DNA from 4 places in the Staphylococcus delphini genome. Region 3 is predicted to be linked to each of the others. Evidence: a T-box and tRNA genes for the amino acid it is inferred to sense, from the RefSeq annotation. Region 3 holds a T-box; the other regions hold tRNA genes.

Region 1 (7,249 bases), 570 kb from region 3:
GTACGAGTGGTTCTGTACCTGATGGACGCACTAAAATACGACCTTCGCCATTCATTTCCGCTTCAACTTCATCCATCACGGCTTTGACGTCTTGATTGTCTTCTACGCCATATTTATCCGTTACACGAACGTTCACAAGTGATTGCGGATATTTCTTCATTTGACCCGCAAGTTCACTTAACTTTTTACCTGAACGTTTCACAACTGCTGCCAAATGTACACCTGTTAATAAACCGTCACCAGTTGTATTGTAATCCATCATAACGATATGACCTGATTGCTCGCCGCCTAAATTGTAGTTACCACGACGCATTTCTTCCACAACGTAGCGGTCACCCACTTTCGTTTTATCAGATTGAATCCCTTCCGCTTCTAATGCTTTGTAGAAACCTAAGTTACTCATCACCGTTGACACAATCATATTATCGTTCAATTCTTGATTTTTCGCCATCTCTTGGCCGATAACAAACATAATTTGGTCACCATCGACAATTTGACCTTTTTCATCGACTGCGATTAATCGGTCACCATCACCATCAAATGCTAAGCCAAAGTCACATTCATGATCGACAACTTTTTGAGCTAGCGCTTGTGGGTGTGTAGAACCAGTTTCATCATTAATATTGTAACCATCTGGATTACAGCCAATTGTCACTGTATCTGCTTCAAGGTCACCGAATAAAAATGGTGCTAACGCTGCAGTTGAACCGTGTGCACCGTCCAGCGCAATTTTTAACCCTTCTAAATTCACTTCGATAGTTGATTTTAAATAGCTTAAATATTTTTGCGCCCCTTCGAAATAATCCGATGTGTGCACAATATCTTTACCTGTTGGACGTGGTAAATCAGGATTTTCTTGATCCAATAATGCCTCGATTTCATTCTCTTGCGCATCTGACAATTTGAAGCCATCTGAACCAAAGAACTTAATACCATTATCCGCAACAGGGTTATGTGAAGCTGAAATCATCACACCTAACTCTGCACCCATTTCTCTTGTTAAATAAGCCACTCCTGGTGTAGAAATGACACCTAAACGCATGACTTCAGCGCCAATAGAAACTAAACCTGCAATTAATGCATGTTCTAACATTTCACCTGACACACGTGTATCTTTACCTACAAGGACACGTGGATGCTTTTTATCTTCGTTATGTGCTAAAACGTATCCCCCATAACGACCTAACTTGAATGCGAGCTCAGGTGTGAGTTCTTGGTTTGCAACGCCTCTTACACCATCTGTCCCAAAATATTTACCCATAAATCATATCTCCTTTTATTTCATTCATCATTCTACATTTATTTTTGCTTTTAATTTTTCTGGTGATGTTTTCGTCACATTTTTCGGTAAGTCTAATTTTACTTCCCGTTCCGTATTAGATGAAACACCTTTCACATCAATTTCACCACTAATTTCATTGATCTTCTCTAAATCATGACGGTTCCCAAATATTTCTATCGTATCTGACTCCAGATCAATACTTGAAATGTTGATACCATCTGAAGGCGTGCCTTTTGTCGATACGTCTAATTTAACTTTTTTGGAATAAGGTTCTACTTCTGCAGTTAAATCTACGGTCGGATGATCGACTTGCACATCCAGTTTATTCATATTCTTATCAAAAACTGAAATATTCGCTTCTCCCGTGGTCTTTTCTGAAATATTGTTCTCATTACGGAAACTTGCCTTTACAAATGCAATGCGGTCTAATTGCGCCTTGCCTCCTGTGATTTTTACCGTATCTGGTGACACCGATGTATCTGTAATCTTGAAATTCGGATCAATCACATATGGACTCACATTTGGCTCAATATGATACGTTCTCGTTTCCTTTTTCTCAACTGAGACGGTCACTTCTTTCGGATAAACACGGTAGTTAATATCTTTATCTAGACCACGCACTTGAAAGTCTAATGAATACTCACCTGGCTGAATGTTTGTCGCGTCTAACACAACTTTAAAATCTTCTGTTTTTTGTGCGCGTAACACTTTAGATTGCGGTCCATTCAACTCGACATCAACCGTATCAGGCGCACCAGAGATATACAGACTTTTATCGTTGTTAATCACTTCAACCGGTGCATTTTTGATTGTTTTATTCCCGTCTTTGGAAACACTGTCAGTATTGAACGAATCACCGAGTACATGATTGACTGATAAAAATAAGAGCAATGCTAAAATAAAAGCAGTAAAACGTAAGCCCCATTTCGATTCTAACATCTAATTCACACCTTTCTTTCCAAAGTGTGAGCCAAACCAATGCTCTGTTAACAGTTCTTCAAACACTTCAGGTGATATATCTTTTCTCAACTTCCCATCAAATGTAACGGAAACGGATCCTGTCTCCTCAGACACAACGACGGTAAAGGCATCAGAAACTTCTGAAATTCCAACTGCTGCACGATGACGCGTTCCGAGGCTTTTCGCGATTTTCGGACTATCTGACAACGGTAAATAACTGGCCGCTGTTGCAATCTTGTCACCTTGAATAATCATCGCGCCATCATGTAATGGCGTATTCGGAATAAAGACGTTTGTCAATAATTCTTGAGAAATGTCTGAATGCATCGGTATACCCGTTTCAATGTAGTCCTGTAAACCGGTTTCTTTTTCAAACACAATTAACGCACCTATCCGTCGCTTTGCCATATACTGCACGGCTTTAGAGACTGAATCCACTAATTTTGGCACTTCTACTGTAGACGTCGTGGCATAGCGTTTGAACAAACTCCCTCTCCCAAGTTGTTCTAACGCACGTCTAATCTCAGGTTGGAATATTACAATTATGGCTAAGAACCCCCACTGTAATACCAAATCAAAAAGTCTCGAAGTCGTTGTCAGTTGTAAGTATTCACTGATTGCTTTCCCTACAAGTATAAATAATATCCCTTTTAATAATTGAATTGCTTTCGTCCCTTTAAAGACTGTAATCAGTAAATAAATGACATACCATACAATTAATAAATCTAGAATACCTGTGATGACCTCAAGCGTACTTAAATTTTCAAAGAGGTGTGAAATTTGCATAGTATCTCCTCCGGTAATCTATTCCCATGTCCCTTATTATACCAATGTTCATAAGCGTTTGTCATATCAGAGTAAAAAGAAATCACATTTAAATATTTGATTCGATGTATTCAATCGTTTCATGTAAAATGGGAGGAATTCCACTAAACAACAAATCGAAAACGAGGTAAAGATGACTTATTTGATCCTTACCTCGTTTCAATACTTGACACTTATATTTTAAATGATAGTTTATAACAATGTTTCGCCAAAGAACGAACCTAACAGTGCGACGGCTTGTTGAGCAGTGCGATTTTCGACATCTAAGAGTGGATTCACTTCAACAATATCCATTGACGTAATCATATCGGATTGGTTGAGTAATTCTAATGCATAATGACTTTCACGATACGTTAAGCCACCTAAAACTTTCGTTCCTGTCCCCGGCGTTTCATTAGGATCTAACGCATCGACATCTAATGATAAATGCACACCATCAGTCTTATCCTTTAAATATGCGATACTTTCTTCAATGACTGAACGAATGCCCCGCTCATCAATATCAGCCATCGTATATGTACGAATTTGATGCTTCTTAATATATTCACGTTCACCAAAATCTAAATCACGCATACCGATAAGCACAATATTTTCCGGCTTCACTTTAGGTGCAAAGCCGCCAAGTTGAACGAGCTTTTCATCCCCTTCACCCGCCAATATACGTAATGGCATCCCGTGCATATTACCAGATGGCGATTCTTCTGGTACATTCAAATCACCATGTGCGTCATACCAAATGATGCCCAGGTCGTCGTAATGCTCTGCAACACCTGAAATCGAACCAATAGCCAATGAATGATCCCCACCTAAAATCACTGGAAAATGGTCTTGTCGAATACTCTCTGACACTTTATCTTTTAATGATTTTGAGAAAGTGAGAATTTCCTCATAATTTTGTAAGCCCTCTTGTTGAGACATAAACTTCTCAATATCGACAGGTGGCGATTCAACGTTCCCTGCATCAATGACCTCATGACCAATACGTTTTAAACGAGGTAACACACCTGCATATCGAATCGCATCTGGACCCAAATCAACACCTAGTTTCTTCTGCCCAAATGTAGTGGGTGCACCGATGAGTTCTATAATTTTATTCATTTGTTATCTCCCCTTTTTTTAATGATTCATTTAACAATGTTTGCAGCTCAATTGCCCCTTTAAATCAATTGAATATGCATACAATTTCAGAATAGTTGTTTAGGCCATTGAATTCAAGCATTGTAAAAACGCAAAAGTCGTATGAGATTTAACTATATGTGCTTTAATGAATTTTTATAACTACGAACTGTGTTTTGGAGGATGGAGCATGAATGAAACAGTAGATTTTATTCATTTTAAATTTTGCTAGAAAAAGTGTGCGGAGGCGAGCGATGTTTGAGATGCGCGTGTTGGATACGGTGCTGCTAATGGTAAGATAGCAAAAGCGACAGAAGACAAAAATAAAAACCCTATCCCATTTGGAATAAGGTTTGAAAGTGAGCCATAGAGGATTCGAACCTCTGACCCTCTGATTAAAAGTCAGATGCTCTACCAACTGAGCTAATGGCTCTTATGGCTGGGCTAGCTGGATTCGAACCAGCGAGTGACGGAGTCAAAGTCCGTTGCCTTACCGCTTGGCTATAGCCCATCGATGGTGGAGGGGGGCAGATTCGAACTGCCGAACCCGAAGGAGCGGATTTACAGTCCGCCGCGTTTAGCCACTTCGCTACCCCTCCGCTATGTATGCAATTAAAAATGGTGGAGAATGACGGGATCGAACCGCCGACCCTCTGCTTGTAAGGCAGATGCTCTCCCAGCTGAGCTAATTCTCCATATATAAATGACCCCTACGGGACTCGAACCCGTGTTACCGCCGTGAAAGGGCGGTGTCTTAACCGCTTGACCAAGGGGCCATGGCTCCACAGGTAGGACTCGAACCTACGACCGATCGGTTAACAGCCGATAGCTCTACCACTGAGCTACTGTGGATCAATCTTAACCTGGCACCGTCCTACTCTCGCGGAACGTAAGTCCGACTACCATCGGCGCTAAAGAGCTTAACTTCTGTGTTCGGCATGGGAACAGGTGTGACCTCTTTGCCATTGGCACCAGATTAAGTTGTAGAATGTTATACATTCAAAACTAGATAGTAAGTATATTTATCACAAGCATTACCTTATGAACAATTATTTTGATTAAGTCTTCGATCGATTAGTATTCGTCAGCTCCACGTATCGCTACGCTTCCACCTCGAACCTATTCACCTCATCATCTTTGAGGGATCTTATAACCGAAGTTGGGAAATCTCATCTCGAGGGGGGCTTCATGCTTAGATGCTTTCAGCACTTATCCCGTCCATACATAGCTACCCAGCTATGCCGTTGGCACGACAACTGGTACACCAGAGGTATGTCCATCCCGGTCCTCTCGTACTAAGGACAGCTCCTCTCAAATTTCCTACGCCCACGACGGATAGGGACCGAACTGTCTCACGACGTTCTGAACCCAGCTCGCGTACCGCTTTAATGGGCGAACAGCCCAACCCTTGGGACCGACTACAGCCCCAGGATGCGATGAGCCGACATCGAGGTGCCAAACCTCCCCGTCGATGTGAACTCTTGGGGGAGATAAGCCTGTTATCCCCGGGGTAGCTTTTATCCGTTGAGCGATGGCCCTTCCATGCGGAACCACCGGATCACTAAGTCCGTCTTTCGACCCTGCTCGACTTGTAGGTCTCGCAGTCAAGCTCCCTTATGCCTTTACACTCTATGAATGATTTCCAACCATTCTGAGGGAACCTTTGAGCGCCTCCGTTACTCTTTAGGAGGCGACCGCCCCAGTCAAACTGCCCGCCTGACACTGTCTCCCAGCACGATAAGTGCTGTGGGTTAGAAATCCAATACAATTAGGGTAGTATCCCACCAATGCCTCCACGTAAGCTAGCGCTCACGCTTCTAAGGCTCCTACCTATCCTGTACAAACTGTACCGAATTTCAATATCAGGCTACAGTAAAGCTCCACGGGGTCTTTCCGTCCTGTCGCGGGTAACCGGCATCTTCACCGGTACTATGATTTCACCGAGTCTCTCGTTGAGACAGTGCCCAAATCGTTACGCCTTTCGTGCGGGTCGGAACTTACCCGACAAGGAATTTCGCTACCTTAGGACCGTTATAGTTACGGCCGCCGTTTACTGGGGCTTCGATTCGTAGCTTCGCTTGCGCTAACCACTCCTCTTAACCTTCCAGCACCGGGCAGGCGTCAGCCCCTATACGTCACCTTACGGTTTAGCAGAGACCTGTGTTTTTGATAAACAGTCGCTTGGGCCTATTCACTGCGGCTCTTCAGAGCGTGAACCCCAAAGAGCACCCCTTCTCCCGAAGTTACGGGGTCATTTTGCCGAGTTCCTTAACGAGAGTTCGCTCGCTCACCTTAGAATTCTCATCTTGACTACCTGTGTCGGTTTGCGGTACGGGCACCGTTATTCTAGCTAGAGGCTTTTCTCGGCAGTGTGAAATCAACGACTCGAGGAACAAGTTCCTCTCCCCATCACAGCTCAATCTTAAGAGTGCCGGATTTGCCTAACACTCAATCTCACTGCTTGGACGTGCACTCCAACAGCACGCTTCGCCTATCCTACTGCGTCCCCCCATCGCTTAAAACGAATAATGGTGGTACAGGAATATCAACCTGTTATCCATCGCCTACGCCTGTCGGCCTCAGCTTAGGACCCGACTAACCCAGAGCGGACGAGCCTTCCTCTGGAAACCTTAGTCAATCGGTGGACGGGATTCTCACCCGTCTTTCGCTACTCACACCGGCATTCTCACTTCTAAGCGCTCCACATGTCCTTGCGATCATGCTTCAACGCCCTTAGAACGCTCTCCTACCATTGTCCAAAGGACAATCCACAGCTTCGGTAATATGTTTAGCCCCGGTACATTTTCGGCGCAGTGTCACTCGACTAGTGAGCTATTACGCACTCTTTAAATGATGGCTGCTTCTAAGCCAACATCCTAGTTGTCTGGGCAACGCCACATCCTTTTCCACTTAACATATATTTTGGGACCTTAGCTGGTGGTCTGGGCTGTTTCCCTTTCGAATATGGACCTTATCACCCACATTCTGACTCCCAAGTTAAATTATTTGGCATTCGGAGTTTGTCTGAATTCGGTAACCCGAGAGGGGCCCCTCGTCCAAACAGTG
Region 2 (7,249 bases), 1.2 Mb from region 3:
ACCACAACAATTCGAAAACCCAGCTAACCCAAGAGTGCATGAATTAACAACAGGTCCAGAACTTGTCGAACAATTTGAAGGTCGTACCATCGACGCCTTTTTAGCAGGTGTAGGTACGGGTGGTACATTGTCAGGTGCTGGTAAAGTGTTAAAAGAAAAATATCCAGACATTCAAATCGTTGCCATCGAACCTGAAGACTCACCAGTATTAAGTGGTGGCGAACCAGGACCTCATAAATTACAAGGTTTAGGTGCGGGCTTTGTACCAGGTACATTAAACACAGAAATTTATGATGAAATTATTAAAGTCGGTAATGAAGTAGCGATGGAAACATCTCGTCGTGTTGCTAAAGAAGAAGGTATCTTAGGTGGTATTTCTTCAGGTGCGGCCATTTATGCGGCGATTCAAAAAGCGAAAGAATTAGGTAAAGGTAAGACAGTTGTAACGGTATTGCCAAGTAATGGTGAGCGTTACCTTTCTACACCACTTTATAATTTTGAATAATCAAGAACAGTGGGGCTGTGCACATACAGTCCTGCTTTTTTATTGCATTTTAGCGATGTGGCTATAGAAAATGATGCGTCTCACTTAGCCATCAAGTTCGCGTATTATTCCGCTTTAAAGACGATGGTTGACATTATATGAAAGCTTCAGAAATCTGTTATAATATACCTATTCTAAGGTGGATGTGAATGGTTGAATGAGACGGAAAGGAAGATCTTAACATGCCACAAACACAAATTATGGGTATTTTAAATGTCACACCGGATTCGTTTTCTGATGGTGGACGCTTTAATGAAGTTGATCGCGCAGTTGAACATGCAACAAAGATGGTCGAACAAGGCGCGCATATCATTGATGTAGGGGGCGTATCCACACGTCCGGGTCACGAGAAAGTCACAGTGGAGGAAGAACTTGCACGTGTCATTCCGGTCGTTAAAGCTTTACAACATTTGGACGTCACTATTTCAGTCGATACATTTCGAAGTGAAGTTGCGGAAGCGGCACTTGAAGCGGGCGCTACAATGATTAATGATCAGTGGGCAGGGCTCTATGATACACGCATGTTTCAAGTGGTTGCGAAATACGACGCAGAACTTATTTTAATGCATAATGGTGATGGCAAGCGGGACGTACCAGTTATGGACGAAATGCTTGTCATGTTATTAAAGCAAGCAAATAAAGCGGTGCTCGCCGGGATTGACCGTGACCGTATTTGGCTTGATCCGGGCATTGGATTTGCGAAAACGCGTGAAGAAGAACAAGAAGTGATGTCACGCTTAGATGAACTTGTGGCAACAGGTTATAAAGTTTTGTTAGCGACGAGTCGAAAACGTTTGATTAAATTTTTACTCGGTGACGACAATCAAGTTGATGAGCGTGATGAAGCGACGGCAGCCACGACAGCTTACGGTATTATGAAAGGTGTACATGGCGTCCGCGTACATAATGTTTTAATGAATGCGCGATTAGCCAAAACGATGGATGCGTTGAAAGGATATGAAGATGGAAGATAAAATATTTTTACAAGGACTTGAATTTTATGCGTATCATGGCGCGCTCCCTGCAGAAAATGAAATTGGTCAAATTTTTACCGTTGATGTTGAAATGAAAGTAGATTTAAGTGTAGCGGGTGCGTCTGATCGCGTGGAAGATACTGTCCATTACGGCGAAGTATATGAAGACATTAAAGCCATTATGCATGATTCCGCAGTGCAATTAATTGAACATCTTGCGGAACGTATTGCATTACGTATAAATTCACACTATAATCGTGTAATGGAAACGAAAGTTAGAATCACTAAAAAAAATCCACCTATTCCTGGTTATTATCAAGGTGTCGGTGTAGAAATTGTGAGGGCGAATCACCATGATTGATGCGTATTTAGGTTTAGGCAGTAACATGGGTGACCGAGAAGCACAGTTAAAAGCAGCGATTGATTTATTAGATGCCCATGACAAGATTAATGTTGTTGCGATTTCATCTATTTATGAAACGAAGCCGGTCGGATATACAGAACAACCTGATTTTTTGAATTTATGCTTACACATTCAAACACAACTTTCTGCACAAGACTTGTTAAAGGTCGCTTTAGAAACTGAGGCAGAGTTACATCGTGTACGTAAAGTGCGATGGGGCCCACGTACAATGGATATTGATATTTTATTGTATGGCGATGAAATCATTGAAGAAGATGATTTAACGGTGCCGCATCCGCGTATGACTGAACGTGCTTTTGTGATGGTACCGTTAAATGATATAGCTTCCAATGTCATCGAACCGCATTCGGGCCAAAAAATTCAACAGATCGTACCTCATGATGATACAGTAGTGAAATATAAAGCAATATTGTGATGGATTTTGGTGATTGACTTTGAATATATTGGAGGAAATTTGAAATGTGGAAAATTGGCGACGTTGAAATTGAAAACAGAGTCGTTCTCGCACCTATGGCAGGTGTGTGTAACTCGGCGTTTCGACTCACTGTAAAAGAATTCGGTGCCGGGCTAGTGTGCGCAGAAATGGTGAGCGACAAAGCGATTTTGTTTAACAATCCAAAAACGATGAAAATGTTATACATCGATGAAAATGAACGTCCATTATCGTTACAAATTTTTGGTGGTGAAAAAGAAACATTAGTTGAAGCTGCCGAATATGTAGATAAAAATACAACAGCTGACATTATTGATATTAATATGGGCTGTCCAGTATCAAAAATTATTAAATGTGAAGCGGGTGCACGTTGGTTGTTAGATCCGAACAAAATTTATGAAATGGTGTCGGCGGTAACAGAACGCGTGAGCAAACCTGTGACATGTAAAATGCGTATCGGCTGGGATGAGGACCATATCTTCGCAGTTGAAAATGCAAAAGCTGCTGAACGTGCGGGTGCTGCGGCGATTTCGCTACATGGTCGCACACGTGTTCAAATGTACGAAGGCAAGGCGGATTGGGATATTATTCGTCAAGTGAAAGAAGCGGTGAACATTCCGGTCATCGGTAATGGTGATGTTACGAGTCCAGAACTTGCTGAAAAAATGCTGAAAGAAACAGGCGTGGATGCAGTTATGATCGGACGAGAAGCATTAGGCAATCCATGGATGATTTATCGTACGGTGCATTATTTAGAAACAGGCGAGTTAATTGACGAGCCTCAAATCGACGAAAAAATTGAGATTGCTTTATTACACTTGAATCGTCTCGTTGATTTAAAAGGTGAAAAAGTGGGCGTTATGGAAATGCGCAAACACGCGTCATGGTACCTTAAAGGTGTCCGAGGCAATGGCAAAGCGCGTAAAGCATTAAACCAGGCAGAAACATTAGCCGAAATGACTGAGATTTTAACAGAATTCCGTGATGAACAAATGGAAAAACAAAAAATAGAGGCATAAGAAGCGAAAAGGAGAGGTAAGCATGACAGAAGAATTGAATGACCAAATGCAGGTCCGTCGACAAAAATTACAAGAATTAAGAGACTTAGGGATTGATCCATTCGGTGAGAAGTTTGAGCGTACTGGAACTGCGGAAACGTTAAAAGCACAATGGGATCAATACGCTAAAGAAGAACTTGCTGAAAAAGAAGCGGAAAGTCATACAGTAATTGCAGGTCGTATTATGACGAAACGTGGTAAAGGTAAAGCAGGATTTGCACATATTCAAGACTTATCCGGTCAAATTCAAATTTATGTACGTAAAGACCAAGTCGGTGATGAACAATTTAATATTTGGAACACTGCAGATTTAGGTGATATTGTCGGCGTTGAAGGTATTATGTTTAAAACAAATACTGGTGAATTATCAGTAAAAGCGAAGTCATTCAAACTTTTATCTAAAGCGTTACGTCCACTACCAGACAAACATCACGGTTTACAAGATATCGAACAACGTTACCGTCAGCGTTATCTTGACTTAATTACCAACGAAGAAAGCACGCAAACGTTTATTAATCGTAGCCGTATTCTTCAAGAAATGCGTAATTACCTTAATGAAAAAGGCTTTTTAGAAGTGGAAACACCAATGATGCATCAAATCGCAGGGGGGGCTGCAGCGAAACCATTCGTGACACACCACAACGCATTAGATGCAACACTTTACATGCGTATTGCGATCGAACTTCACCTTAAACGTCTAATCGTAGGTGGCTTGGAGAAAGTATATGAAATCGGACGCGTATTCCGTAACGAAGGTGTTTCTACACGCCATAACCCAGAATTTACAATGATTGAATTGTATGAAGCGTATGCAGACTACAAAGATATTATGTCATTAACTGAAGAGTTAGTTGCACATATCGCTCGTCGCGTATTAGGTACAACTTCAGTTCAGTACGGTGATGAAACAATTCATTTAGAACCACAATGGCGTAGATTACACATGGTTGATGCCGTTAAAGAAGCAACAGGTGTAGACTTTTATGAAGTGAAATCAGACGAAGAAGCACACGAATTAGCGAAAGTGCATGGCATTGAAGTAGATGACAATATGAAGTACGGTCACATCTTAAATGAATTTTTCGAACAAAAAGTAGAAGAAACTTTAATTCAACCGACATTCATTTACGGTCATCCAATTGAAATCTCTCCTTTAGCTAAGAAAAACCCTGAAGATTCACGCTTCACTGATCGTTTTGAGTTGTTCATTGTAGGTCGTGAACATGCGAATGCGTTTACAGAATTAAACGACCCAATCGATCAACGTCAGCGCTTTGAAGCACAATTAGTAGAAAAAGAACAAGGTAACGACGAAGCGCATGAAATGGATGAAGATTTCATTGAAGCGTTAGAATACGGTATGCCGCCAACAGGTGGATTAGGTATCGGTATTGACCGCCTTGTGATGTTGTTAACGAATTCTCCATCTATTCGTGACGTGTTATTATTCCCATATATGCGTCAAAAATAAGATATATCATCAAACGCTTGTACATTGACTATTCAGTGTACAGGCGTTTTTTTAATTTCAGTAAAGGAGAAATGGATGAACGATAGGGGCATTTCATATTGCAATGCGTAGGCAAGAGAATACTATGATGTATGGAGAATGGATATGGTGAAGCTTGGTTGGTTCCACAGGTGGTGGGGTATCGAAGGGGTTGTGTAAACCATCTTAAATTTATTTTTAAAAAAGGTGATAAAAAGTGTTGACTTTAAAATGATAATTAAGTATTATATAAAAGTCGTCAAATTGAACGGCAAACCAAATTTAAAATGTTTGTAAAAAACTTAAACAAAGTGTAAAATTAACTATTGAAAAGTATTTGCAAAACATGTATTATAAAAAGGTAGCCGATGAGCTACTTAATAAAATAATTATTGTCTGGTGACAATGGCAAAGAGGTCACACCTGTTCCCATGCCGAACACAGAAGTTAAGCTCTTTAGCGCCGATGGTAGTCGGACTTACGTTCCGCGAGAGTAGGACGTTGCCAGGCATTACATATGGAGAATTAGCTCAGCTGGGAGAGCATCTGCCTTACAAGCAGAGGGTCGGCGGTTCGATCCCGTCATTCTCCACCATTGCCGGCCTAGCTCAATTGGTAGAGCAACTGACTTGTAATCAGTAGGTTGGGGGTTCAAGTCCTCTGGCCGGCACCATTTTATGAGCCATTAGCTCAGTTGGTAGAGCATCTGACTTTTAATCAGAGGGTCAGAGGTTCGAATCCTCTATGGCTCATCATTCGAATACTATTGAGCAGAAGTAGTTCAGCGGTAGAATACGACCTTGCCAAGGTCGGGGTCGCGGGTTCGAATCCCGTCTTCTGCTCCATTATTTTTGCCGGGGTGGCGGAACTGGCAGACGCACAGGACTTAAAATCCTGCGGTGAGAGATCACCGTACCGGTTCGATTCCGGTCCTCGGCACCATCTTTAATCATGCGCCCGTAGCTCAATTGGATAGAGCGTTTGACTACGGATCAAAAGGTTATGGGTTCGACTCCTATCGGGCGCGCCATCTTAATAACGGGAAGTAGCTCAGCTTGGTAGAGCACTTGGTTTGGGACCAAGGGGTCGCAGGTTCAAATCCTGTCTTCCCGACTTCTGTAAAATAACATGGGGGCTTAGCTCAGCTGGGAGAGCGCCTGCTTTGCACGCAGGAGGTCAGCGGTTCGATCCCGCTAGTCTCCACCATTATATTTTTGAAATGAACATTGAAAACTGAATGACAATATGTCAACGTTAATTCCGATAATTTGAGTACTTCAAAAGTACTTTCAAGAGTGATTGACTTAAACAATCAATGAGCTATATCAAGCTTACTTCTTTTATGGAGAGTTTGATCCTGGCTCAGGATGAACGCTGGCGGCGTGCCTAATACATGCAAGTCGAGCGAACAGATAAGGAGCTTGCTCCTTTGACGTTAGCGGCGGACGGGTGAGTAACACGTGGGTAACCTACCTATAAGACTGGAATAACTCCGGGAAACCGGGGCTAATGCCGGATAACATGTTGAACCGCATGGTTCTACAGTGAAAGACGGTCTTGCTGTCACTTATAGATGGACCCGCGCCGTATTAGCTAGTTGGTGGGGTAACGGCCTACCAAGGCGACGATACGTAGCCGACCTGAGAGGGTGATCGGCCACACTGGAACTGAGACACGGTCCAGACTCCTACGGGAGGCAGCAGTAGGGAATCTTCCGCAATGGGCGAAAGCCTGACGGAGCAACGCCGCGTGAGTGATGAAGGTCTTCGGATCGTAAAGCTCTGTTGTTAGGGAAGAACAAATGTGTAAGTAACTGTGCACATCTTGACGGTACCTAACCAGAAAGCCACGGCTAACTACGTGCCAGCAGCCGCGGTAATACGTAGGTGGCAAGCGTTATCCGGAATTATTGGGCGTAAAGCGCGCGTAGGCGGTTTTTTAAGTCTGATGTGAAAGCCCACGGCTCAACCGTGGAGGGTCATTGGAAACTGGAAAACTTGAGTGCAGAAGAGGAAAGTGGAATTCCATGTGTAGCGGTGAAATGCGCAGAGATATGGAGGAACACCAGTGGCGAAGGCGGCTTTCTGGTCTGCAACTGACGCTGATGTGCGAAAGCGTGGGGATCAAACAGGATTAGATACCCTGGTAGTCCACGCCGTAAACGATGAGTGCTAAGTGTTAGGGGGTTTCCGCCCCTTAGTGCTGCAGCTAACGCATTAAGCACTCCGCCTGGGGAGTACGGTCGCAAGACTGAAACTCAAAGGAATTGACGGGGACCCGCACAAGCGGTGGAGCATGTGGTTTAATTCGAAGCAACGCGAAGAACC
Region 3 (7,249 bases):
ATTTCTCTTGATATTTCACTTGTTTTTCTTTCTCTTCATTAATGACGTGCTCAGGTGCTTTATTCACAAAGTTGTCGTTTGATAATTTTTTATTAACGCGATCTAACTCTTTTTGCCATTTTTGTAAATCTTTCTCTAGACGTTCTAATTCCTTGTCCATATCAATCAAACCTTCAATAGGTAAAATGACTTCACCTGCAGCAACGACTGTTGTCATCGCTTTATCTGGAATGTCGATTTGTGTTTCAATTTCAAGCGTACTTGGATTACAGAAACGTTCCAAGTAATGTTGGTTCGTCTTTAATAATTGTTGAATCGTTTCATTTTTAGCTTGAATTTTAATAGGAATTTCTTTAGATAGTGGTGTATTCACTTCTAAACGTGATTGACGTACCGCTTTAATGATTTCAACTAACTGTTCCATCACGTCTTTACTTTCTTCAAACACGAGCGATTGATCTACTGTTGGCCATGCGCTTGTCACGATAGATTCACCTTCATGCGGTAAGTTTTGCCAAATGTGTTCAGTAACAAACGGCATAAATGGATGTAATAAACGCATAATACGATCTAAAGTGTAGCTAAGTACAGAGCGTGTTACATTTTTCTGAGCTTCATCGTCACCGTTCATTGGAATTTTACTCATTTCAATGTACCAGTCACAGAACTCGTCCCAAATAAAATTATACAATACGCGGCCCACTTCGCCAAATTCATACTTGTCGCTCAGCTGTGTGACAGTGTCAATCGTTTCATTCAAACGTGTTAATATCCATTGATCTGCAACTGATAAATGACCTGATAAATCAATATCTTCAAATTTGAATGAGTCACCAATATTCATCAAACTAAAACGTGCGGCATTCCAAATTTTATTAATAAAGTTCCAAACAGATTCTACTTTTTCTGTTGAATAACGTAAATCATGACCTGGTGAAGAGCCTGTCGCCAAGAAATAACGTAAGCTGTCTGCACCATATTGATCAATGACGTCCATTGGGTCCACACCGTTACCTAATGATTTACTCATTTTTCGACCATCTTCAGCACGGACTAAACCATGTAATAATACGTCGTTAAATGGTTTTTGACCTGTGAACTCTAAGCCTTGGAAAATCATACGTGCCACCCAGAAGAAAATAATGTCGTATCCCGTCACTAATACATTCGTTGGATAGAAACGTTGATAGTCTGCTGCATCTTCATTTGGCCAACCGAGTGTTGAAAACGGCCATAACGCACTAGAGAACCATGTATCTAACACGTCTTCATCTTGCGTCCAATTTTCAATATCTTCTGGCGCTTCTTCACCGACATAAATTTCTCCTGTTTCATTATGATACCAAGCAGGAATTTGATGTCCCCACCACAACTGTCTTGAAATTGTCCAATCACGAATCTCTTCCATCCAGCGATTAAATGTTTTTTCGAAACGTGGCGGTACAAACTCGATACGGCCCTCAGTATCTTGGTTATTTAAAGCTTGTTCAGCAAGTGGTGCCATTTTAACAAACCATTGTGTTGATAAATATGGCTCAACGACAGCGCCTGAACGTTCGGAATGACCGACAGAATGTGTATGGTTATCGATTTTAATCACTAAACCTTTATCCAACAAATCTTTAACGAGTTGCTTACGACATTCAAAACGCTCCATACCTTCATATTTGCCCGCTTCACTATTCATGTGACCTGCTTCATCCATTACGACAATACGTTCTAAATCATGGCGATTACCGATTTCAAAGTCGTTCGGGTCGTGTGCAGGCGTTACTTTCATCGCACCACTACCGAAGTCTTGATCGACATAGTCATCTGCAATAATTGGAAGTTCACGTCCGACAATTGGTAAAATCACTTTCTTGCCGATCACTTCTTTATAGCGTTCATCATTTGGGTTGACGACAATCGCCGTATCTCCAAGCATCGTTTCAGGTCGTGTCGTCGCAATCTCAATGTAACCTTCACCATCTGCAAATGGATATTTGAAATGATAAAACTTGCCTTCTACGTCTTCATGTACCACTTCAATATCAGAAAGTGCGGTTCTCGCCACAGGGTCCCAGTTAATAATACGTTCACCACGATAAATGAGACCTTTATTGTACATGTCTACGAATACTTTACGTACTGCTTGACTTAATCCTGCATCCAATGTGAAACGCTCTCGGGAATAATCTAAACCAAGTCCTAACTTTGCCCACTGTTGACGAATAAATGAGGCGTATTCCTCTTTCCATTCCCAAGCTTTTTCAAGAAACTTTTCTCGCCCAATATCATGACGCGAAATCCCTTCTTCTCTCATTTTCGCTTCTACTTTTGCTTGTGTCGCAATCCCTGCATGGTCCATACCAGGTAAATAAAGTGTTTCATAACCTTGCATACGTTTCATACGTGTTAAAATATCTTGTAAAGTCGTATCCCACGCGTGACCTAAATGCAACTTCCCTGTCACATTCGGTGGTGGAATCACAATAGTATATGTAGGTTTATCTGAATGATCATTTGGTTTAAAAAGTTCTTGGTCTAGCCATTTTTGATATCGACCCGCTTCAACTTCTTGCGGATTATACTTCGGTTTCATTTCCATTAAAAATCCCTCCATTAAAATAAAAAAACACCTGTCCAAAATAGGACGGATGTTCCGCGGTACCACCTATATTCAATAGTGTAGACAAACCTCTACACTACTGCTCTCTTATGATTAACGCTCATGACACGCTTTAACCTACTCTTAGTTCAATTAAAGTTCAAAACGGGCTACCTTCAGTTATGACTTTTATGCATTTCCAGCTACCATGCACTCTCTATAAAAAGCAAATAACTTACTCTTCCCTGACACTATTTTTGATTTCATTCTTATAGTATACTGAAACGACAATGAAGTCAATACAAGGAGGAACGAAAACATGAACCCATGTGCATTTGGTACAAAAGATCCACTTTATCTCAATTATCACGATCACACCTGGGGCAAACCGCTGTATGATTCACGCGCTTTATTTGAATTGTTAGCCCTAGAATCACAACATGCGGGTCTTTCGTGGTTAACGATTTTAAAAAAGAAGGAAGCCTATCAACAAGCATTTCACAATTTTGACCCCTATCGAATTGCACAAATGCGTGATGAAGATATTGATGCATTAATGGCCTTTCCAAATATCATACATCATCGTCCAAAATTAGAAGCCATCGTCTCACAAGCGAAAGGTTATATTCAAATTGAGCAGGATTACAACAGTTTCAGTTCGTTTTTATGGTCATTTGTCGATGGTGCACCGGTCGATTTTAAATATCAATCTGTTGAAGAACGCATCACCGTTAACGATACAGCTAAAGCATTATCAAAAGCATTGAAACAATATGGATTTAAATTTATTGGTCCTGTTACCGCCTTTTCATTTATGGAAGCTGCCGGCCTTTATAACAGCCATTTAGTATCATGTCCGAACCGATAAAAAATGCTAGACAAACCCATTTCAGCGTTACCATCAATGTATGCCACAATATAAAAGGACTTGGACGTAACATCATCCAAGCCCTTAATTGATATCATTTTTATTGTTACGCTCTATATATTTCAAATACACACTAACGAGTGGTGCAATTAAAAATAGAATAAAGAATACACGGAAAATATGATAACTTGAAATCATCGCAATGTCCGCACCGATATCCAATGCGACCAAGACAATTTGACTCATTCCACCTGGTGCCGCACCAAGGAATAATTCATCAATAGAAGCATGGTTAATGAACTGTACAAGATATACCATTGCTAACGCCCCAAATATAAGCATGACATTTTGATAAGCAATAGCAACTGCAATTCTCCCTTTTAATTGATCTGTTAAATGCGCAATTTGAATGCCGACACGAATCATATAAATAATTTGTGCGCCAGCAATAATGGGTGCATCAAGTGTGAATGTATGGTTCGTTACAAAATTCCAAATGATTAACACGACGATAGGTGCCATCAACATTTTTGTGGGGAAATGAATCCACTTCATCAGCATATAAACGACAGCAATTCCTAAAGCGATAATGACAACGTGTTGTATCGTTAAAACATCCGTTAAATATTGTACGTTCGTTTGATTGACACGATTCGAATGATCAGTTTTAAAGAAAAATGATATTAAAGGCACTAACAACACAACAAAAATGACACGTGACGTTTGTGTCAGACTCACGACAAGGATATCTGCTTTTTTATTTTCTTCAGCCATTACAATCATCTGACTTAACGCCCCTGGGATTACGCTTAAAATAGCCGTTTCACGATTGACATGTGCAATTTTTCTAAAACCAGTGGAGACGACAAGGGCTAACAGTAAAATGAGGACACTCACTAAAACAATCGCGAGCCAATCATCTTTAATATCACTTGTCACACTTCTTGTAAATGAAGTCCCAATTTGAACCCCTAGCATAATTAAGCCTAGTTCACTCAACCAAAACGGCCATTGAACATCTCGTTTTAGTACTTTTACGACAAAAATACTTGCCAAAATGGGTCCGAACATCCATGGCAACATGATATGCAATGCAAACAAAATCCAACCAAACAAAAACGCAATAACGAGTACAAGTAAATTATTGAACATTTTATTTTGTGCCATGGCCTCGCCTCCTAATTTTTTATTACAACGAGGAGTAAGGTTAACACAGTTCTCGTATGACCTCACTCCACTCATAGCAATCATATATTATACGCTTTTCTATTAAACATGCAATTCGCAAAACTTATACATTAGATTTACGATAAATGATGATCAGCGACATGAAAAAAACCTAGGATAGTAGGCTTCAAATATGCACCATCACGAAAAACAGAGGTCGGGACACGTCAATCCCAACCTCATCTATAGTCATATTTAATTATTTTCCGAGACGCTCTAACGCAACATCGAAAGCATGCAATGTTTTTTCAATGTCTTCTTTTGTATGTGCTGTCGATAAAAACATACCTTCAAATTGTGATGGTGGCAAGAAAATGCCTTGTTCAGCAAGTTCTCGATACAGTTGGCTAAACAATTCTAAATCGGATTGGTTCGCTTCTTTAAAGTTTGTGACTGGCCCTTCATTTAAGAAGAATCCAATCATAGAACCTGCTCGATTTACTGTTAACGGCACTTGATGTTTGCTGAAGATTTCAGTTAATCCTTCTTCTAACCTATCACCAAGTTCATTAAAGTAATCATAGCTTTCTGGTGTTAATTGGCTTAATGTCATATAACCACTCGTCATTGCAAGCGGGTTACCTGACAATGTACCTGCTTGATAAATGTCTCCACTTGGTGCAATATGATCCATAATTTCTTTACGGCCACCGAAAGCACCAACAGGTAGACCACCGCCAATCACTTTACCTAGACACGTTAAATCTGGAATGACGTCAAAATAGCCTTGTGCACAATTGTAACCAACGCGAAAACCAGTCATCACTTCATCAAAAATAAGTAAAGCATCATTTTCTTTCGTAATGTCGCGTAACCCTTGTAAAAAGTTGTTAATCGGTGGTACGACACCCATGTTTCCTGAGACGGGCTCTACAATGACCGCTGCGATATCATCACCAAACTCTTCAAATGCGTATTTTACCGCTTCAAGATCGTTATAAGGCACCGTAATCGTATTTTTCGCCGTACCTTCTGGAACACCGGGTGAATCCGGTAAACCTAACGTTGCTACACCAGAACCGGCTTTAATTAACAACGAATCACTATGACCGTGATAGTTACCTTCAAATTTAATGATTTTATTTTTACCAGTATAACCACGTGCTAAACGTAATGTGTCTAATGTTGCTTCTGTTCCGGATGACACCATACGCACTTTTTCAATAGAAGGCACACGTTCAATCACTAATTCAGCTAAACGGTTTTCTTCTAATGTTGATGCGCCAAAGCTTGTACCACGTTCGACAACATCATGAATCGCTTCAATCACTTTAGGATCACGATGACCTAAAATAAGCGGCCCCCAACTGAGCACATAGTCAATATATTCATTGCCGTCAATATCATAAATTCGGCTTCCCTCACCGCGCGCCATAAAAATCGCTGGTGTGTCTACTGATTTAAATGCACGTACGGGGCTGTTCACACCTCCTGGCATCAGTTGTTCTGCTTTTTCAAATGCTTTAATTGATTCGTTATAACGCAATATTGCCGCCTCCTATTATTGTTGATCTAAATATTGACAAATGTCTTTCGCAAAGTAAGTGATAATCATATCTGCGCCTGCGCGTTTCATAGAGATCATTTGCTCCATCACGACTTTTTCTTCATCAATCCAACCATTTAATGCTGCTGCTTTTGTCATACTGTACTCACCACTCACATTATAAGCAATAATCGGTATGTTGCTATTGTTACGTACATCACGAATAATATCAAGGTAACTTAACGCCGGCTTAACAATCATCATGTCTGCCCCTTCGTTAAGGTCAGATTCCAACTCACGTAACGCTTCTAGACGGTTCGCTGGATCCATTTGATACGTTTTACGATCACCAAATGACGGTGCAGATTCTGCTGCATCACGGAATGGGCCGAAAAAGCTTGACGCATATTTAATCCCGTAACTCATAATTGGAATATGATAGTATCCTGCTTCATCTAAACCTTGGCGAATCGCTGCTACGAATCCATCCATCATATTACTAGGAGCGATAATATCTGCACCCGCCTTCACTTGAGAAACAGCTGTTTGAACGAGTAAAGGCAATGTTTTATCATTATCGACATCATGTGTATGTGGGTCAATCACACCACAATGACCATGATCCGTATATTCACATAAACATGTATCGGCAAGAATTAATAAATCATCATACATGGATTTCGCCAAACGTGTTGCTTTTTGAATAATACCCTCTTCAATAAATGCGCCTGTCCCACATGCATCTTTTTCATTCGGAATTCCAAAGAACATAATGGCACGAATCCCTAAATCATATGCCGCTTTCAATTCTTCATGTAGTAGATTTAAGCTGATTTGGTATACACCTGGTAAAGATTTAATTTCTGTTTTAACATCATCTTTTTCTACAACAAAAATAGGATAAATCAAATCTTCTTTTCTCACATGTGTTTCTCTCACCATATCGCGCATCACTTTTGATGAACGTAATCGTCTATGTCTATCGAATTGCATTATTGAACCCTCTCTTCTAAAATTTTAGTCACCATTGATTCTAAAGTTTGAATATCAGCAATAGAGCATGAATCGCCATAATCTT
Region 4 (7,249 bases), 330 kb from region 3:
TGAACTGAGGGTAGCGGAGAAATTCCAATCGAACTTGGAGATAGCTGGTTCTCTCCGAAATAGCTTTAGGGCTAGCCTCAAGTGATGATTATTGGAGGTAGAGCACTGTTTGGACGAGGGGCCCCTCTCGGGTTACCGAATTCAGACAAACTCCGAATGCCAAATAATTTAACTTGGGAGTCAGAATGTGGGTGATAAGGTCCATATTCGAAAGGGAAACAGCCCAGACCACCAGCTAAGGTCCCAAAATATATGTTAAGTGGAAAAGGATGTGGCGTTGCCCAGACAACTAGGATGTTGGCTTAGAAGCAGCCATCATTTAAAGAGTGCGTAATAGCTCACTAGTCGAGTGACACTGCGCCGAAAATGTACCGGGGCTAAACATATTACCGAAGCTGTGGATTGTCCTTTGGACAATGGTAGGAGAGCGTTCTAAGGGCGTTGAAGCATGATCGTAAGGACATGTGGAGCGCTTAGAAGTGAGAATGCCGGTGTGAGTAGCGAAAGACGGGTGAGAATCCCGTCCACCGATTGACTAAGGTTTCCAGAGGAAGGCTCGTCCGCTCTGGGTTAGTCGGGTCCTAAGCTGAGGCCGACAGGCGTAGGCGATGGATAACAGGTTGATATTCCTGTACCACCATTATTCGTTTTAAGCGATGGGGGGACGCAGTAGGATAGGCGAAGCGTGCTGTTGGAGTGCACGTCCAAGCAGTGAGATTGAGTGTTAGGCAAATCCGGCACTCTTAAGATTGAGCTGTGATGGGGAGAGGAACTTGTTCCTCGAGTCGTTGATTTCACACTGCCGAGAAAAGCCTCTAGCTAGAATAACGGTGCCCGTACCGCAAACCGACACAGGTAGTCAAGATGAGAATTCTAAGGTGAGCGAGCGAACTCTCGTTAAGGAACTCGGCAAAATGACCCCGTAACTTCGGGAGAAGGGGTGCTCTTTGAGGTTCACGCTTCGAAGAGCCGCAGTGAATAGGCCCAAGCGACTGTTTATCAAAAACACAGGTCTCTGCTAAACCGTAAGGTGACGTATAGGGGCTGACGCCTGCCCGGTGCTGGAAGGTTAAGAGGAGTGGTTAGCGCAAGCGAAGCTACGAATCGAAGCCCCAGTAAACGGCGGCCGTAACTATAACGGTCCTAAGGTAGCGAAATTCCTTGTCGGGTAAGTTCCGACCCGCACGAAAGGCGTAACGATTTGGGCACTGTCTCAACGAGAGACTCGGTGAAATCATAGTACCGGTGAAGATGCCGGTTACCCGCGACAGGACGGAAAGACCCCGTGGAGCTTTACTGTAGCCTGATATTGAAATTCGGTACAGTTTGTACAGGATAGGTAGGAGCCTTAGAAGCGTGAGCGCTAGCTTACGTGGAGGCATTGGTGGGATACTACCCTAATTGTATTGGATTTCTAACCCGCAGCACTTATCGTGCTGGGAGACAGTGTCAGGCGGGCAGTTTGACTGGGGCGGTCGCCTCCTAAAGAGTAACGGAGGCGCTCAAAGGTTCCCTCAGAATGGTTGGAAATCATTCATAGAGTGTAAAGGCATAAGGGAGCTTGACTGCGAGACCTACAAGTCGAGCAGGGTCGAAAGACGGACTTAGTGATCCGGTGGTTCCGCATGGAAGGGCCATCGCTCAACGGATAAAAGCTACCCCGGGGATAACAGGCTTATCTCCCCCAAGAGTTCACATCGACGGGGAGGTTTGGCACCTCGATGTCGGCTCATCGCATCCTGGGGCTGTAGTCGGTCCCAAGGGTTGGGCTGTTCGCCCATTAAAGCGGTACGCGAGCTGGGTTCAGAACGTCGTGAGACAGTTCGGTCCCTATCCGTCGTGGGCGTAGGAAATTTGAGAGGAGCTGTCCTTAGTACGAGAGGACCGGGATGGACATACCTCTGGTGTACCAGTTGTCGTGCCAACGGCATAGCTGGGTAGCTATGTATGGACGGGATAAGTGCTGAAAGCATCTAAGCATGAAGCCCCCCTCGAGATGAGATTTCCCAACTTCGGTTATAAGATCCCTCAAAGATGATGAGGTGAATAGGTTCGAGGTGGAAGCGTAGCGATACGTGGAGCTGACGAATACTAATCGATCGAAGACTTAATCAAAATAATTGTTCATAAGGTAATGCTTGTGAAAATATACTTACTATCTAGTTTTGAATGTATAACATTCAACAACTTAATCTGGTGCCAATGGCAAAGAGGTCACACCTGTTCCGATGCCGAACACAGAAGTTAAGCTCTTTAGCGCCGATGGTAGTCGGACTTACGTTCCGCGAGAGTAGGACGGTGCCAGGTTAATACATAATTGGAGAATTAGCTCAGCTGGGAGAGCATCTGCCTTACAAGCAGAGGGTCGGCGGTTCGATCCCGTCATTCTCCACCATTTTTAAAAATTAATATGAGTAGCCGGCCTAGCTCAATTGGTAGAGCAACTGACTTGTAATCAGTAGGTTGGGGGTTCAAGTCCTCTGGCCGGCACCATGATGAGCCATTAGCTCAGTTGGTAGAGCATCTGACTTTTAATCAGAGGGTCAGAGGTTCGAATCCTCTATGGCTCACTTTGCGGGTGTGGCGGAATTGGCAGACGCACTAGACTTAGGATCTAGCGCCTTACGGCGTGGGGGTTCGACTCCCTTCACCCGCATATGCAGAAGTAGTTCAGCGGTAGAATACAACCTTGCCAAGGTTGGGGTCGCGGGTTCGAATCCCGTCTTCTGCTCCATTATTTGCCGGGGTGGCGGAACTGGCAGACGCACAGGACTTAAAATCCTGCGGTGAGAGATCACCGTACCGGTTCGATTCCGGTCCTCGGCACCATTGTTTCTGTTTCATATGCGCCCGTAGCTCAACTGGATAGAGCGTTTGACTACGGATCAAAAGGTTATGGGTTCGACTCCTATCGGGCGCGCTACATTACCTTACGGGAAGTAGCTCAGCTTGGTAGAGCACTTGGTTTGGGACCAAGGGGTCGCAGGTTCAAATCCTGTCTTCCCGATATCTTTTAAAATTATTTATATGGGGGCTTAGCTCAGCTGGGAGAGCGCCTGCTTTGCACGCAGGAGGTCAGCGGTTCGATCCCGCTAGTCTCCACCATTTAAATTTAATACTAATACAACTACATAAGGCGGCGTAGCTCAGCTGGCTAGAGCGTACGGTTCATACCCGTGAGGTCGGGGGTTCGATCCCCTCCGCCGCCACTAATTTTAGTTGAAAACATTATTAGGACCTTTAGCTCAGTTGGTTAGAGCTAACGGCTCATAACCGTTCGGTCGCAGGTTCGAGTCCTGCAAGGTCCATATAATTCGGAGGAATACCCAAGTCTGGCTGAAGGGATCGGTCTTGAAAACCGACAGGGGCTTAACGGCTCGCGGGGGTTCGAATCCCTCTTCCTCCGCCATTATTATTTTCTATTACCGCGGGATGGAGCAGTTCGGTAGCTCGTCGGGCTCATAACCCGAAGGTCGGTGGTTCAAATCCGCCTCCCGCAATATTATTTATAAGTGGTCCCGTAGTGGAGCGGTTTAACACGCCTGCCTGTCACGCAGGAGATCGCGGGTTCGATTCCCGTCGGGACCGCCATTATTAAAATGGTTCAGTAGCTCAGTCGGTAGAGCAAAGGACTGAAAATCCTTGTGTCGGCGGTTCGATTCCGTCCTGAACCACTTTTTTGCCGGCCTAGCTCAATTGGTAGAGCAACTGACTTGTAATCAGTAGGTTGGGGGTTCAAGTCCTCTGGCCGGCACCATGTCTTGGAGGGGTAGCGAAGTGGCTAAACGCGGCGGACTGTAAATCCGCTCCTTCGGGTTCGGCAGTTCGAATCTGCCCCCCTCCACCATATCAATAGGGGCATAGTTCAACGGTAGAATAGAGGTCTCCAAAACCTTTGATGTGGGTTCGATTCCTACTGCCCCTGCCATGGCGGTTGTGGCGAAGTGGTTAACGCATCGGATTGTGGTTCCGACATTCGTGGGTTCGATTCCCATCAACCGCCCTTTATTTAAAATTAATGGGCTATAGCCAAGCGGTAAGGCAACGGACTTTGACTCCGTCACTCGCTGGTTCGAATCCAGCTAGCCCAGTTACTTTTGGCGGCATAGCCAAGTGGTAAGGCCGAGGTCTGCAAAACCTCTATTCACCGGTTCAAATCCGGTTGCCGCCTCCATTGATATGAAGCATGCGGGAGTAGTTCAATTTTTAGAACACTTTCCTTCCCGGAAAGAGGTATAGGTGTAAGTCCTATCTTCCGCTCCAAATCATTTTAAATTCAAGTTAATCACTCATGACGCGGGAGTAGTTCAATTCTAGAACACTTTCCTTCCCGGAAAGAGGTATAGGTGCAAGTCCTATCTTCCGCTCCATTTTTTCCAATAACTTATTGGATTTTTTTGTATTATGCCGGTGTGGCGGAATTGGCAGACGCGCGGGACTCAAAATCCCGTGTCTTCACAGACGTGTCGGTTCGACCCCGACCACCGGTATCAATAACCATTAATTAGACATCATAGCACATCAGAAACCCTGTTATTACGGGGTTTCTTTTTATTTATTTACCATCGTATGTCCATTAAAATGGCACCCCAATGGCACCACGCTATATTTTCAAGTGGCACGTGCCATTTTTTCGCTGTATCCCTTGTGGTAGTAAGGATGCGGCTATTAACAATGAGTCGTAGATGAATTTAACTTATTACTATTTACCTGTCTTTTTTTAATACATATCGAAATGAAAGACTTACTTACCCCAACCGAGTTAACTCTCCAAATTTTTATGACTACACAGCAATTTGGACACATCTTGGACACGTTTGTATTTTTGTGTGTCCGATGTGTCCATGTCATTATTGTGCATTAAATAACTCAATTGGCCACGAAATTAGTTTTTAAGCACTCATGCCATGTTCCACATTATTGTAATTACTATTTCTGCGCATTGTATTTCTTTCTATTGAGGCTCTTTCACTTTATTAGGTATTAGGTTTTTCTGCTCACGCTTTCAAAATGCGACGTACATAAATCCTAAAAGGACATTTAATCTAATCCTTTTTACATATTTAATGACTTACAGGTTGGTCGAATGATTCATCTTGAAGTCATATCGAATTTGTTGAACACATGTTTCTTATTATAGAAAAACATAACATCATAAAAATCTACTAGCAAAATTCTAAAATAAAAAAAATCAAGACCTATAAGCATAAGAAAAGTAAATTTTAATATAATAAATTCTTGGCAAATATCACCTTTAGTTATATAAATAAATTGTTATCTAGATAATGAAATTAAAACCAAAAAGAGAAAAACATCATGAAAAAAGCTTTATGTTAAAAAGTTTGTCAGCTTTGATTATTTTAAGTTCAGTTGGTTTTGTAGATAGTTCTGTAAATGAAACACATCATGTTGCCCAAGCAGAAAGAAATGTTAAAGAAATTAAAGATGGATATGTTGCCCCCTATATTAGTGTCGTCGCATTTGTTGGGGCAAGTGGGTTTGTTGTTGGACCGAATACAGTTGTAACGAATAAACCTGTCATTAACCATTTAAAGGTAGGAGATAGATTATCTGCACATCCCACTGGCAATACTAGCAAAGGTGGAAATTACACTATCACGGATATGATTCCATATTCTGGTGAAGAAGACTTAGCTATCGTTCACATAAAAAGTAGAAGTGATGCAGGATGGGATTTTAATGAAAGAACAACAATTATGCCACTCGCTAATAGCGGTCAGGCTGGAGAAAGAGTTTCCCTCATAGGATACCCAAGACCTAGAATAAATAAGTATCAATTATTTGAGTCGACAGGAACAGTCATTAAAATTGAAGGTACTCGAGTAATATATGATGCCTTCGCTGAGCCAGGAAATTCAGGCGGTCCTATTGTGAATCTTAACGGTGAAGCTATTGGCGTACATACTGGGTCTGATATTGAAATTACACCATCTAAAAAATCTTATGGCGTATACTTTACTGAAGATATCAAAAAGTTTATTTAACACATAATCAAAAGCAGTAATAAGATAATGATCAGCTACCTATAAATTGAAAAAGCTGAATGCTACAAATGAAATTTTAGAGGACGGCTATGATTTATAGTCGCTTCTTTTTAAAATGTTCAAATAGTAGTAATGTTATTATGTAAAATGATTACTTGAAATAACGTTCATCAATTTAATGATTCGTATTTTCTTATCAATACCAATTAAAACATTGATGCTTATTTTCGGGGCAAGATTGATATATCTTAGGAATAATAATATGCGACATCAATATTGATACTCTAAAGAAGACAAGAGAGATTCACACATATTATTGTGAATGACTATCTCAATTATTGAAGTTCATTCAATTGATTAAAAGAAATCATAATGTATGCAGTTTTTAACATATGAGGGGATTAATAATTTATTTTAAAATAACGATGCCCATGTTGTATATTTTCTTCCAAAAACTGGCTATAAATGAGTGACATGTAAAATATTGTCGAATATTTTGAAGAATTTTCAGAATACTGTTGTACCATAAGTTCACTTATATTATGATTAACCTATTCTGATAAGCGGAGGGTTGCGTAGATGGCGACAAATCAAATTAACAGCAAGCAATTTTTTAGCGTCATTTTAAATGCGGTAGGGGCAGGTGTGGTAATTGCGTTACTTCCTAATGCCTTTCTAGGTGAATTGTTGAAGTTTTTTAAAGACGGTCAACCCATTCTTGAAATGATTTATCAAGTTGTTTTGGTCATCCAATCATTTATGGCATTTATTATTGGGGCACTCGCTGCACATGCCTTTAAATTTCCAGGTCCAGGGGTAACATTTGTAGGGACTTCTGCGATGATTGGTTCAGGAGCATTACAGTTTAAGAATGGTGCGTTTGTATTACATGGCATTGGGGATATCATTAATATCATGCTCATCGTGATGATTGCGTGTCTCATGTTTATTTTATTGTCTGGTAAATTGGGATCATTAGAGATTATCGTGTTACCCGCGTTAATTCCAGTAACTGCCGGCATGATTGGCCTCATGACATTGCCTTATGTAAGTAAAGTAACACAATCATTAGGACATTTAATTCATACGTTTACTGAACTTAATCCATTAATGATGAGTCTTTTAATTGCAATTACATACGCATTATTAATGGTGACACCGATTTCACTTGTAGCAATCGCAACGGCTATCTCTTTAACTGGTTTAGGAAGTGGTGCTGGAAATATGGGGGTTGTGGCAGCTTG

Evidence for each region. The T-box of region 3 lies ahead of EL101_RS06465 (valine--tRNA ligase). A T-box ahead of a tRNA ligase gene usually reads a tRNA of that ligase, here a tRNA-Val.
Region 1: it has a tRNA-Val gene. The T-box ahead of EL101_RS06465 (valine--tRNA ligase) is inferred to sense a tRNA for this amino acid. The anticodon was not compared.
Region 2: it has a tRNA-Val gene. The T-box ahead of EL101_RS06465 (valine--tRNA ligase) is inferred to sense a tRNA for this amino acid. The anticodon was not compared.
Region 4: it has a tRNA-Val gene. The T-box ahead of EL101_RS06465 (valine--tRNA ligase) is inferred to sense a tRNA for this amino acid. The anticodon was not compared.

Annotation. Positions count from the first base shown of each region.
Region 1 is NZ_LR134263.1:788,616-795,864, reverse strand. It holds gene glmM (phosphoglucosamine mutase) at 1-1,261, opposite strand, end outside; gene EL101_RS03545 (CdaR family protein) at 1,289-2,221, opposite strand; gene cdaA (diadenylate cyclase CdaA) at 2,222-3,028, opposite strand; gene rocF (arginase) at 3,260-4,165, opposite strand; tRNA gene EL101_RS03530 (tRNA-Lys) at 4,544-4,616, opposite strand; tRNA gene EL101_RS03525 (tRNA-Gln) at 4,620-4,694, opposite strand; tRNA gene EL101_RS03520 (tRNA-Tyr) at 4,699-4,782, opposite strand; tRNA gene EL101_RS03515 (tRNA-Val) at 4,803-4,878, opposite strand; tRNA gene EL101_RS03510 (tRNA-Glu) at 4,888-4,959, opposite strand; tRNA gene EL101_RS03505 (tRNA-Asn) at 4,961-5,035, opposite strand; rRNA gene rrf (5S ribosomal RNA) at 5,045-5,159, opposite strand; rRNA gene EL101_RS03495 (23S ribosomal RNA) at 5,238-7,249, opposite strand, start outside.
Region 2 is NZ_LR134263.1:2,563,629-2,570,877, reverse strand. It holds gene cysK (cysteine synthase A) at 1-505, shown strand, start outside; gene folP (dihydropteroate synthase) at 727-1,518, shown strand; gene folB (dihydroneopterin aldolase) at 1,508-1,879, shown strand; gene folK (2-amino-4-hydroxy-6-hydroxymethyldihydropteridine diphosphokinase) at 1,872-2,357, shown strand; gene dusB (tRNA dihydrouridine synthase DusB) at 2,402-3,394, shown strand; gene lysS (lysine--tRNA ligase) at 3,417-4,904, shown strand; rRNA gene rrf (5S ribosomal RNA) at 5,318-5,432, shown strand; tRNA gene EL101_RS12110 (tRNA-Val) at 5,442-5,517, shown strand; tRNA gene EL101_RS12105 (tRNA-Thr) at 5,520-5,595, shown strand; tRNA gene EL101_RS12100 (tRNA-Lys) at 5,602-5,674, shown strand; tRNA gene EL101_RS12095 (tRNA-Gly) at 5,693-5,767, shown strand; tRNA gene EL101_RS12090 (tRNA-Leu) at 5,776-5,864, shown strand; tRNA gene EL101_RS12085 (tRNA-Arg) at 5,876-5,952, shown strand; tRNA gene EL101_RS12080 (tRNA-Pro) at 5,962-6,035, shown strand; tRNA gene EL101_RS12075 (tRNA-Ala) at 6,053-6,128, shown strand; rRNA gene EL101_RS12070 (16S ribosomal RNA) at 6,262-7,249, shown strand, end outside.
Region 3 is NZ_LR134263.1:1,354,989-1,362,237, reverse strand. It holds gene EL101_RS06465 (valine--tRNA ligase) at 1-2,590, opposite strand, end outside; T-box leader at 2,629-2,851, opposite strand; gene EL101_RS06460 (DNA-3-methyladenine glycosylase I) at 2,910-3,458, shown strand; gene EL101_RS06455 (AbrB family transcriptional regulator) at 3,543-4,625, opposite strand; gene hemL (glutamate-1-semialdehyde 2,1-aminomutase) at 4,885-6,123, opposite strand; gene hemB (porphobilinogen synthase) at 6,187-7,164, opposite strand; gene EL101_RS06440 (uroporphyrinogen-III synthase) at 7,164-7,249, opposite strand, start outside.
Region 4 is NZ_LR134263.1:1,029,781-1,037,029, forward strand. It holds rRNA gene EL101_RS04655 (23S ribosomal RNA) at 1-2,115, shown strand, start outside; rRNA gene rrf (5S ribosomal RNA) at 2,193-2,307, shown strand; tRNA gene EL101_RS04665 (tRNA-Val) at 2,320-2,395, shown strand; tRNA gene EL101_RS04670 (tRNA-Thr) at 2,418-2,493, shown strand; tRNA gene EL101_RS04675 (tRNA-Lys) at 2,498-2,570, shown strand; tRNA gene EL101_RS04680 (tRNA-Leu) at 2,575-2,656, shown strand; tRNA gene EL101_RS04685 (tRNA-Gly) at 2,660-2,734, shown strand; tRNA gene EL101_RS04690 (tRNA-Leu) at 2,741-2,829, shown strand; tRNA gene EL101_RS04695 (tRNA-Arg) at 2,847-2,920, shown strand; tRNA gene EL101_RS04700 (tRNA-Pro) at 2,934-3,007, shown strand; tRNA gene EL101_RS04705 (tRNA-Ala) at 3,030-3,105, shown strand; tRNA gene EL101_RS04710 (tRNA-Met) at 3,136-3,209, shown strand; tRNA gene EL101_RS04715 (tRNA-Ile) at 3,235-3,308, shown strand; tRNA gene EL101_RS04720 (tRNA-Ser) at 3,317-3,409, shown strand; tRNA gene EL101_RS04725 (tRNA-Met) at 3,427-3,500, shown strand; tRNA gene EL101_RS04730 (tRNA-Asp) at 3,515-3,591, shown strand; tRNA gene EL101_RS04735 (tRNA-Phe) at 3,602-3,674, shown strand; tRNA gene EL101_RS04740 (tRNA-Thr) at 3,682-3,757, shown strand; tRNA gene EL101_RS04745 (tRNA-Tyr) at 3,764-3,847, shown strand; tRNA gene EL101_RS04750 (tRNA-Trp) at 3,855-3,928, shown strand; tRNA gene EL101_RS04755 (tRNA-His) at 3,931-4,003, shown strand; tRNA gene EL101_RS04760 (tRNA-Gln) at 4,020-4,091, shown strand; tRNA gene EL101_RS04765 (tRNA-Cys) at 4,100-4,174, shown strand; tRNA gene EL101_RS04770 (tRNA-Gly) at 4,189-4,263, shown strand; tRNA gene EL101_RS04775 (tRNA-Gly) at 4,297-4,370, shown strand; tRNA gene EL101_RS04780 (tRNA-Leu) at 4,407-4,490, shown strand; gene EL101_RS04785 (trypsin-like serine peptidase) at 5,286-6,005, shown strand; gene EL101_RS04790 (PTS sugar transporter subunit IIC) at 6,585-7,249, shown strand, end outside.